Regions from separate parts of the Megasphaera sp. UBA4382 genome, predicted to be linked through region 3. Evidence: riboswitches for the same ligand, from Rfam matches in the RefSeq annotation. Region 3 holds a riboswitch; each other region holds the start of a gene.
The links. A riboswitch is a leader RNA that binds a small molecule or an ion and turns the genes downstream of it on or off. The one in region 3 is predicted to bind FMN.

Region 1 (3,275 bases), on a different contig from region 3:
GGCAGAGATTGCCTGCTAGGTATTCTTTGATTTCTTCTTCTCCAGGATTATCTAATTCTCTTGCCATAGCCAGCACATTCATGACAAAACCGGGATTACAAAATCCACACTGATCGCTGCCTTCTTGTCCCATATACCGGGCAAATTCCTGTGCTTCATCCTGCAGTCCTTCCAGTGTCATAACATGCTTTCCGTCAATGCGGGCGGCCAGCACGGCACAGGACAGTACCGGTTTTTCCTCCAGCCATACCGTACATAATCCGCATGCTGTCGTTTCACAACCGCATTTGACGCTATAACATCCCTTTTTACGCAATAATTCATACAGCATCTGTCCTGGTAAAATTTCATCACTTTCCATCTTTCCATTAAGCCAGTACTGAATTCTCATTAGTCTCCCTCCCCTGCCGTCTGTAATAACAACCGCCTGCACAGAACCATCGCCATATCATGCCGGTATATGCGGCTGGCCCGCATATTATCTTCAAAAGATAAAGAATCCGCCACTTCACGGGCCGCCCGTTCCGCTTCATCCCCGGTCATTCCCGTACCTGCCGGAAGACATCGTACCTGTGCTCTCATCGGTCGTGCTCCCACACTACAGGAGACGCTATCTGCTGTGCGGGATACGGCACAGGCCAGGACAGGAAAATCGGTCGCGTTCAGCCGCAGCGAAGCATAGGCCGTCCGCCGTTTCTTTTTAGGGAGATATATGCCTTTTAAAATATCCGTATCTGCCGTCTTTTCCGCAAAAAGAGACAGGGGTATTCGTCCGCCTTTATATAAATCGGCTTCTGCATCCAAAGCCAGAAAGAGTGTCAATACATCAGAAAAGCCAAACCGGCCCCAGATGCTCCCTCCTACCGTCGCCATATTGCGAAATTGTGTACCCACAATATGACGCAATGCTTCCTTCATAGCCCCCTGGGTATACGTTTCCAGTGATTCAGAAATTTCCAGTTGGCGCAATGGCACCATAGCTCCAATATAAAATGCTTCTTCTGTTTCGCGTATTTCATCCAGTCCCAAATCCATCAAATCAATTGCCGTTGCCACCCTGCGGCGGGGAGACATGCGCAGCCAGCAACCGCCACCCAGGATAACCGCTGACCGTTTCTGATTTAACTGCCAGGCTTCCTCCAGGCTTTTTGCTTTAACATAATGAGCTATATTCATACCGTTCCTCCTGTTCAGCGCATGCAGATTCTATATCTGCCTGACCGTTTTTGTCTATTTTGATTTTCATAATGATACCTTTTTGATTCTTTAAATTTCTCCTGCTACATAGTTGCAATGCGTAAAATTAATGGTATAATAAAAATGTCTTCAGGGCAGGGTGCAATTCCCGACCGGCGGTATAGTCCGCTAGCGCTTTGGCGCATGATTTGGTGCAATTCCAAAACCGACCGTATAGTCTGGATGGAAGAAGGCAATCTCAGGCTGCGTCCGCAGTCTGTCTGATGCTGTGCCTGTATGCCCTGACCGTCCTGGTCAGGGTTATTTTTTTGCTGAAGACAATTCCCAATACCCTTATATACGGAGGCATGCATTATGACAATGAAACGAACGTACAACACTATCGATGAAGCACTGGATGCTTTGCGCCAGGGCCGGATTATCATCGCCACAGATGATCCGGACAGAGAAAATGAAGGTGACTTTATCTGCGCCGCCCAGTACTGCACAACAGAAAATATGAATTTCATGGCGACTCATGGAAAAGGTCTCATCTGCCTTCCCATCAGTTCGGCCTTTGCAGAAAAACTCGATCTGCCGCCTATGGTAGCCCGGAATACGGACAACCATGAAACAGCCTTTACCGTCTCCATAGACCACGTAGAAACAACAACAGGTATTTCCGCAGTAGAACGGGCTTATACGGCGCGTATGCTGACAGAAGACGCTTCCCGTCCGTCAGACTTCCGTCGTCCCGGGCATATGTTTCCCCTCGTCGCCAAAGAAGGCGGTCTTTTCACCCGCGGCGGACATACAGAAGCCACGGTAGATCTCATGCGTCTCGCTGGCCTGAAAGAAGCCGGATTATGCTGTGAAATCATGGCCGAAGACGGAACCATGATGCGTACACCTCAGTTATGGCACCTGGCAGATATGTATCATCTGCCCTTCATTACATTGAAAGATATCAAAGACTACATGGCCCGTCAGGCAAATAAATCCTGATGGTCCTTTACAAAGGAAACTGCCCATTGGGGTGTGATTTCCAGCATGTCATCCGGCGGCAGCGCCTCTCCCAGATCACGCTCCAGTGCCTGATACGTTTGGTGCATGGAATCATTAAACGGAAGCATGCCTGATTTCTGCTGGCTCTGGTCAGCAAAATGAAAGGCATCGCCCGATTCACTGTGAGTAAATTCAATCAGGCTGGCATGAATCGGGCTGGCCTGTGCTGCCAGAAAAGATTGAATCATTACTTTCATGATTTCTATTACTCTGTCATCGTATCCGGCGTCAAAAATGGCAAGTTTTTCCAGTAACTGCGCCCGCTGGCGGATAAGGCGATAGCGGAATGGCTTCATGAATTCATATTCCGGCTTCTGCAGTGACTGATGCATATTTGTCACATCTCCTCCGCCGGGAGCATAATAAATGACCAGGCGCAGATTGCTCTGAATATAAAGGAAATCATAATCGAGATATGTTTCATGTCCGCACTTCGGACACTGAAACCGAAAGAGAGATAAATCCCGTACTTTATCCCGAAGTCCGGGATTTTTGTCTATCTGTATGCGGTCCCATATTTTAAACCGGCTTTTCTTGCCACAGGCAGGACATTCCAGATTGCGGTTATAATGATCCGCATGTTTCACAGTTTCCATGATGAAGGCTCCTATTGATAAAAATATAAGTTTAGTTCCATTATAGGCCAGAGCTTTTTCCTTGTCTATGAATAAGTGAATAATCCGATATACAAAACAAAAAAGAGTTGTAACAAAATGAGCAAAAACTCATTTCATTACAACTCTCCTTACGTCAATGCAATCAGTCTTTCTGGCGGACTAATTTGCTCTGATTAAACGTATCCACCATTTCAAAATGATCGGCATCGCTAAATTTCAATGTTTCTACACCAAAATCATTTTTCCCCTTCATATCCAAAATCATACTTCCCTTACCTGTTTCCGGGTCAATCTTTACATTCGACAATTCATACGAATAGGACGAGTTCATACCATTAGGACGTATAATTTCCATCGTTCCCTTTTTGACAACCCACGTATAGCCACCTTTGACCGGTTCCTTCCATGTTCCCAGGA
Region 2 (3,275 bases), on a different contig from region 3:
CGGGCAATCCCGTCGTTTTCTATACGCGACACATGGCCCGTTCCATCGATATGGCCGCTGACGATATGACCTCCCAGGCGGCCGCCGACCTGCATCGCCCGTTCCAGATTGACAGGAGAACCGGTACGCAGTTCACAGAAGGAAGTCCGCCGCATCGTTTCGTGCATGACATCCGCCGTAAACGAAGTATCGTTCAGGGATGTCACAGTCAGGCAGACACCATTGACGGCAATGCTGTCGCCGATGCGTGTACCTTCCAGCACAGTGTGAGCTTCTATCGTAAGGACGATGGAGTCAGTGCGGCGGTCCATGGCACGGATTATCCCCAATTCCTCAATGATGCCAGTGAACATAGGCACCCTCCCTTTCTGTATTATAAGCTGTAATCAATATATTAGTATCTAACATTTTGACACTGTCATAGGAAAGAGGCATGCATTCAGTCAGATCGTCAACACCTTTCCCACCGACAGAGGGGAGCGACTGTGAACCGCCAATAACCTTATTTCCAACAAAAGCATATATCTTATCGACCAGTTTGTAATCAAAAAAACTCCCCTGTACGGTGCTGCCGCCTTCTACGAGAATACTGCGTATGCCCTCTTTCCACAACAGATTCACTGCCTGTACCAGGTCAATATGTCCTTCTCCTGTCAGCGGGGCCAGAATAACGCGGACGCCCAGTTCTTTCAGGCGGCGCATTTTATCTGTATGACACAATGTCGTCGTGACAACGATCGTATCGGTAGTCTTATCCGTTATGACCAGTGCCGTTTCCGGTATACGGCCGTGAGTATCCAGGACAATGCGCACGGGCTGGTGAGGCGCCTCCTGCTCTTTACGCTGTATGCGGCAGGTCAAAAGAGGATTGTCCGCCAGGATGGTATTAATGCCTACCAGGATTCCATCATAGATAGAGCGCAGATAATGGCCCTCCCGCCGCGCTTCTTCATTGGTAATCCACTGGGATTTACCTGTCCGCGAAGCAATACGGCCATCCAGGCTCTGGGCCAGTTTGGACGCGATAAATGGCTTTTCAACCATCATATTCTTGATAAATACTTCATTGAGCTGGGCGGCCTCGCGGGAAAGAAGTCCTACCTCCACGGGAATACCGGCCTGCCGTAAAATCGCAGCACCTTTTCCGGCGACGAGCGGATTGGGATCCAGCATGGCCATGACGACCTTTCCCACCTTTCTTTCTACCAGCGTCCGGGCGCAGGGAGGCGTCCGTCCATAATGAGCACACGGTTCCAACGTGACGTACACCGTAGCTCCTTCAGCCTGATCTCCCGCTTCCCGCAGTGCCCATACTTCTGCGTGAGGTGTACCGGCCTTGTGGTGATAGCCCCGTCCTACGATTTTACCGTCTTTGACAATCACACAGCCTACAGCCGGGTTTGGGGATGTATACCCCAGTGCCAGTCTGGCCAGAGACAGGGCTTCCTGCATATATTCTATCGGTTCCAAGATTGTCCTTCCTTTCCTGTCACAGAAACAAAAAAGGCCATCGGTACACATACATACCAATAGCCTTTTTGAGCACACTAAATAAACACGTCCGTGCTGTCTTTTCCCATCCAGACTATACTGTCGGTACCGAAATCCCATCGGTTCAGCTCCCATAAGGAGTTAGCGGACTCTACCGCCGGTCAGGAATTGAAAGCGTCGCTTTCTCACCTTGCCCCAAAGACTATTTCTATTCAGTTCTTTCATACAAAAGACATTTTACCATAATAAAATGCGAAATACAAGCACTGCCTGCGTTCAGCGCAGGGCCGCAATAGCTGCCGCCCGGTCTTTGGCACCAAAGACAGCGCTGCCGGCTACGAGGAAATCAGCCCCCGCTTCCCTGACAGCCTGAACGGTCTTGCTATTGACACCACCATCGACTTCAATGACGGCTGTCGTATTGCCGCTCTTCGTCAAGAGCGATCGGGCCGCCCGGATTTTATCCAGCGTATAGGGGATAAATTTCTGCCCGCCAAAACCGGGATTGACACTCATGATAAGGATCATATCGACCATTCCGGCCACGCATTCCAGAGAAGAGACGGGGGTCGCCGGATTGAGTGCTGCACCGGCCTTCATACCGGCTTCGTGAATCTGCTGGATGACCCGGTCCAGATGGATACAGGCTTCCTGATGGACCGTAACATACGTGACGCCCGCTTTCTTCAGGCCATCAATATACGTTTCCGGATGTTCTACCATGAGATGGGCATCAAAGGGCGTCGACGTATACTTGCGCAGGCTGGAAATCACGGGGACACCGAAGGTCAGGTTGGGCACAAAATGCCCATCCATCAAATCGAGATGAATATAATCGGCGCCGCCTTTTTCAACGTCTTTGACTTCATCGGCCAGGCGGGCAAAATCGGCAGATAAAATGGACGGACAAATAGCTACCATGCAAATCGTTTCCTTTCCAGAATGGACTCTAAAATCTTGCAATACGTTTCATATCGTTCTTTTCTTATCTTTCCCTCTGCTACGGCATGTTTGACGCAGCAATCCGGTTCATGATAATGGAGGCATGAATTGAACCGGCAGGTACCGGTGTATGGCATCATATCGGGGAACAGCTGTATCAGCTCCCGGGGTTCCAGATTTTCAAATTCCAGAGAACTGAATCCCGGCGTATCGACGACATACGTATGGTCATCCATGCAGAGTATCTCTGAGTGACGTGTCGTATGGCGGCCCCGCTTGATCTTTTCACTTACCTGACCGACAGACAAATCCCGTCCCAGGATCCGCGATAACAGGCTGGATTTCCCTACACCGGACGGGCCGCCAAAAGCCGTTATCTTCTGGGGCAGGAGCCGGAGAAGCGCGTCGATGCCTTCCCCTGTCCGGGCCGATACGAGGTACACATCGTACCCGCAGTCCTGATAAAAAGACTGATACTGTTCTGCCTTTTCCCGGTCCAAATCGCACTTATTAAAGCAGAGCTTGGGATGGATGCCGGCGTACTCACACGTCATGAGCATCTTATCCACCAGGAACTGGTTCGGATCCGGTGACTGGGCTGCCATGATGATGAACATCTGGTCTATATTGGCCACAGCCGGGCGCCGGAGCGCATTAGACCGCGGCAGGACGGCTTCGATGACCCCTTTGTGGTCACCGACCATAGTCAGAGACAGCCGGTCTCCTACGAGTATCTTCGCTTTCAGCTTCCCTCTGCGCCGGCATTCCACCAATTCCTGGTCTCCTGTATCGACGTAATAAAAACCATTGTAATTTTTGATGACCCGGCCTGTTGTCATAAT
Region 3 (3,275 bases):
TACAGACAGCCTGTACGCAGTCGTTGAACCGGGTGTGCGCACGTCAGATTTGCAAAAAGCCGCTGAAGAAAAAGGATTATTCTATGCCGGCGACCCCTGCAGCGGCGATTCCTGTTTCATCGGCGGAAACATCGCGACCAATGCCGGTGGCAACCGGGCCGTAAAATACGGGACAACGCGGCATCAGGTCTATTCCATTGAAATCGTAAATCCTACGGGACGGATTGTACAGCTCGGTGCCCGCCTGCAGAAGCAATCGACGGGATATTGTCTGGATCAGCTGGTCATCGGATCAGAAGGAACACTGGGCATCATCACCAAAGCCACGTTGAAATTACTCCCCAAACCCCGGTACAAGCTGGACCTTCTCGCCGTGTTCGACGACACAGCAGCGTCCATCGGCGTCGTCAATAAAATCATAAAAGCCGGCATAACGCCGACGTGCGTTGAGTTTATGGACAACATCACCATCAAATCCGTAGAACGCTATCTGAACGAAACGCTCCAAGGCAGCGATACGGGCAATTATCTGATTGTGGAAGTAGAAGGCACGAGTGAAGACGACCTCGATGATAAAGCCATCGTCCTCGACGAACTATGCACGGCCAGTGGTGCTTCTTCCGTACTGGTCGCCGACCCGGCCCGTATCTGGCAGGCCCGCAAGGCCTTTGCCGAAGCGGTACGTGCCGAAAGCCTTATCGTATGTAAGGAAGACGTCGTCGTCCCTGTCGATCAGGAGCCGCGGCTTCTGGCCCGGATTCTGGAACTGGCCCGGAAATATGGCCTCATCACACGCATCGCCAGTCATGCCGGAGATGGCAATATTCATTTGAACATTTTGAAAAACGAGGACCTCACATACGAACAATGGGAAGAAAAAGTTTCGGAAAATCAGCAGGAGCTGTATCGTTTCATTTATCAGCTGGGTGGCCGTCTGTCTGGTGAACACGGAATTGGCAGCAAACGCAAGGCATTGATGGAAGAATTCACCAATCCCGACGAACTGGCCATGATGCGGGCCGTAAAAAAAGCGCTCGATCCAAACAACATCCTCAATCCCGGTAAAATCTTTGATGTGGAATGAATACCTGAAAGGTGTCTCTTTACTTCCTTTCTATTTGCAGGTATAATAGAATAATCTTCAGGGCAGGGCGCAATCCCCGACCGGCGGTGACAGTCCGCGAACACGCAGTGTACGATTTGGTGAAATTCCAAAACCGACAGTAGAGTCTGGATGAGAGAAGATATGATGATAGTGTATGTGTATTCTTATTGTCATAAAGCCCTGTGCATGCATAGTGCAACAGGGCTTTTAATTATATACAGGAGGTTTCTGATGGATACAAAAGAACAAACATATAATACGATTGAAGAAGCAATCCAGGAATTGCAGTCTGGTCATATCGTCATGGTTGCCGACGATCCCGAACGGGAAGATGAAGCCAACTTCATCTGCGCTGCCCAGTACTGCACCCCGGAAAACGTCAATTTCATGATGAATCATGGCAAGGGACTCATCTGCCTGCCCGTCAGTCAGGAATATGCCCATAAGCTGGGCTTGTTCCCTATGGTAGGCGAAAACACCAACAACAACCATACGGCTTTTACCGTTTCTATCGACTATAAAGATACAGATTCGGGTATCACGGCAGAAGACCGGGCCCGTACTATCCAGAAAGCCGCGACAGATTCTATCTCAGCTGATGATTTTACCCGGCCGGGACATGTATTTCCCCTGACCGGCGTCAAGGGCGGTGTCCTCATGCGCAACGGCCACACGGAAGCCACATTGGACCTGTTGCGCCTGGCCGGGCTGAAGCAAGTCGGCGTATGCTGCGAAATCCTCGATGAACGCGGCGAAATCATGCACTCCAAGGCACTTTGGGAACTGGCCCGCACTCACCACCTGACTTTCGTCTCCATCCACGATCTGCAGAATTACTGCCGTCGTCATGACAAACACGTCGTGCGGGAAGCTACGGCAAAGATGCCTACCAAATACGGCGAATTCAAGATTTACGGTTATATCAATGACCTGACCGGGGAACACCATGTCGCCCTCGTCAAAGGCGAAATCGGCGATGGCAAAAACCTCCTCTGCCGGGTCCATTCGGAATGCCTGACCGGTGATGTCTTCGGTTCCTGCCGCTGCGACTGCGGTGAACAGCTGGCCGCCGCCCTGACGCAGATCAATAAGGAAGGGCGGGGCATCCTCCTGTATATGCGCCAGGAAGGACGCGGCATCGGCCTCATCAATAAGCTCAAAGCCTATGCCCTGCAGGAACAGGGGTATGACACAGTAGAAGCCAACGAAAAACTGGGCTTTGCCCCGGATCTCCGCGAATACTGGATTGGTGCCCAGATACTCCAGGACCTGGGTGCCCGGGAATTACGACTCCTTACCAATAATCCCCTCAAGATTTACGGTCTCGAAGGGTTTGGCGTGGAAATCGTCGAACGGGTTCCCATTGAAATGCCGGCCCAGAAATTTGATGAATTCTATCTGGAAACTAAGAAAAATAAGATGGGGCATATCTTGACTCATCTGAAATAAGTGATTGTAAAAAAGGCAGTAGCATTACGCGTTTTTGCGTAATGCTACTGCTTTTTTAAGCGGAATCATATGTGTATTACGTAATCTTAAGCTGCGCCGCCTTCATTATCGGCTTCACCGCTGGACCATACTTTCTGTGCATAGATGGCATTGAACAACAGAGCGGCCTGTAACGCCACCTGGGACAAGTTGGCTCCCAGGGTGCCAATCGTGTTGTCCCCCAGTACCATCTGAACCGATAAAATCGTCCAATAAATAAAATTGGCAATATTGACAAAAATCCAGAGAGACCAGTTTTCATTATACTTCAGAATGTAGAGAATCTGAGCTATAAAACTGACTACGAAGTTAATGGAATCAAAATAAGGCAGCTGGCCGCCTACCTGGGCCAGGACGAACCAGCCGGCCGCCCAGGCAATGAAGGCTGCCATAAATACTTTTTTCCGCGTCCCCGGTTGAAACGAATGAGTCGTTTCCTGATGCCCCCACATATACCATCCTATCGGCTGGGAAATGACATAGACGATATCCATGGCAAAAGACCCATAGGCATGGCTGATCCAGGCAATGTATGTCATGGCAACGCATTGTACAAAGCCAAAGATAAAAGATATTTTACGGCCTTTCATGCCGTATACCAGACAAAGCACTCCGGCTACGCCGGAAATCATGCCGACGATGCTGTCGGGGGCGATGGCATAGACGACGAGCTGCAATAAAA

Region 1: it holds a riboswitch for FMN, as region 3 does, so the genes downstream of both, ribB (3,4-dihydroxy-2-butanone-4-phosphate synthase) here and B4H10_RS01195 (bifunctional 3,4-dihydroxy-2-butanone-4-phosphate synthase/GTP cyclohydrolase II) in region 3, are expected to answer to the same signal.
Region 2: it holds a riboswitch for FMN, as region 3 does, so the genes downstream of both, ribD (bifunctional diaminohydroxyphosphoribosylaminopyrimidine deaminase/5-amino-6-(5-phosphoribosylamino)uracil reductase RibD) here and B4H10_RS01195 (bifunctional 3,4-dihydroxy-2-butanone-4-phosphate synthase/GTP cyclohydrolase II) in region 3, are expected to answer to the same signal.

The regions. Positions count from the first base shown of each region.
Region 1 is NZ_DGRS01000065.1:4,139-7,413, forward strand. Features, by position in the region: gene B4H10_RS07890 ((2Fe-2S)-binding protein) at 1-391, opposite strand, end outside; gene B4H10_RS07895 (FAD binding domain-containing protein) at 391-1,176, opposite strand; FMN riboswitch at 1,319-1,435, shown strand; partial or broken gene ribB (3,4-dihydroxy-2-butanone-4-phosphate synthase) at 1,552-2,157, shown strand; gene B4H10_RS07905 (CpXC domain-containing protein) at 2,163-2,837, opposite strand; gene B4H10_RS07910 (hypothetical protein) at 3,001-3,275, opposite strand, start outside.
Region 2 is NZ_DGRS01000021.1:47,083-50,357, reverse strand. Features, by position in the region: gene B4H10_RS02270 (riboflavin synthase) at 1-353, opposite strand, end outside; gene ribD (bifunctional diaminohydroxyphosphoribosylaminopyrimidine deaminase/5-amino-6-(5-phosphoribosylamino)uracil reductase RibD) at 334-1,470, opposite strand; FMN riboswitch at 1,565-1,698, opposite strand; gene rpe (ribulose-phosphate 3-epimerase) at 1,768-2,412, opposite strand; gene rsgA (ribosome small subunit-dependent GTPase A) at 2,406-3,272, opposite strand.
Region 3 is NZ_DGRS01000015.1:23,009-26,283, reverse strand. Features, by position in the region: gene B4H10_RS01200 (FAD-binding oxidoreductase) at 1-1,084, shown strand, start outside; FMN riboswitch at 1,134-1,250, shown strand; gene B4H10_RS01195 (bifunctional 3,4-dihydroxy-2-butanone-4-phosphate synthase/GTP cyclohydrolase II) at 1,337-2,554, shown strand; gene pnuC (nicotinamide riboside transporter PnuC) at 2,641-3,275, opposite strand, start outside.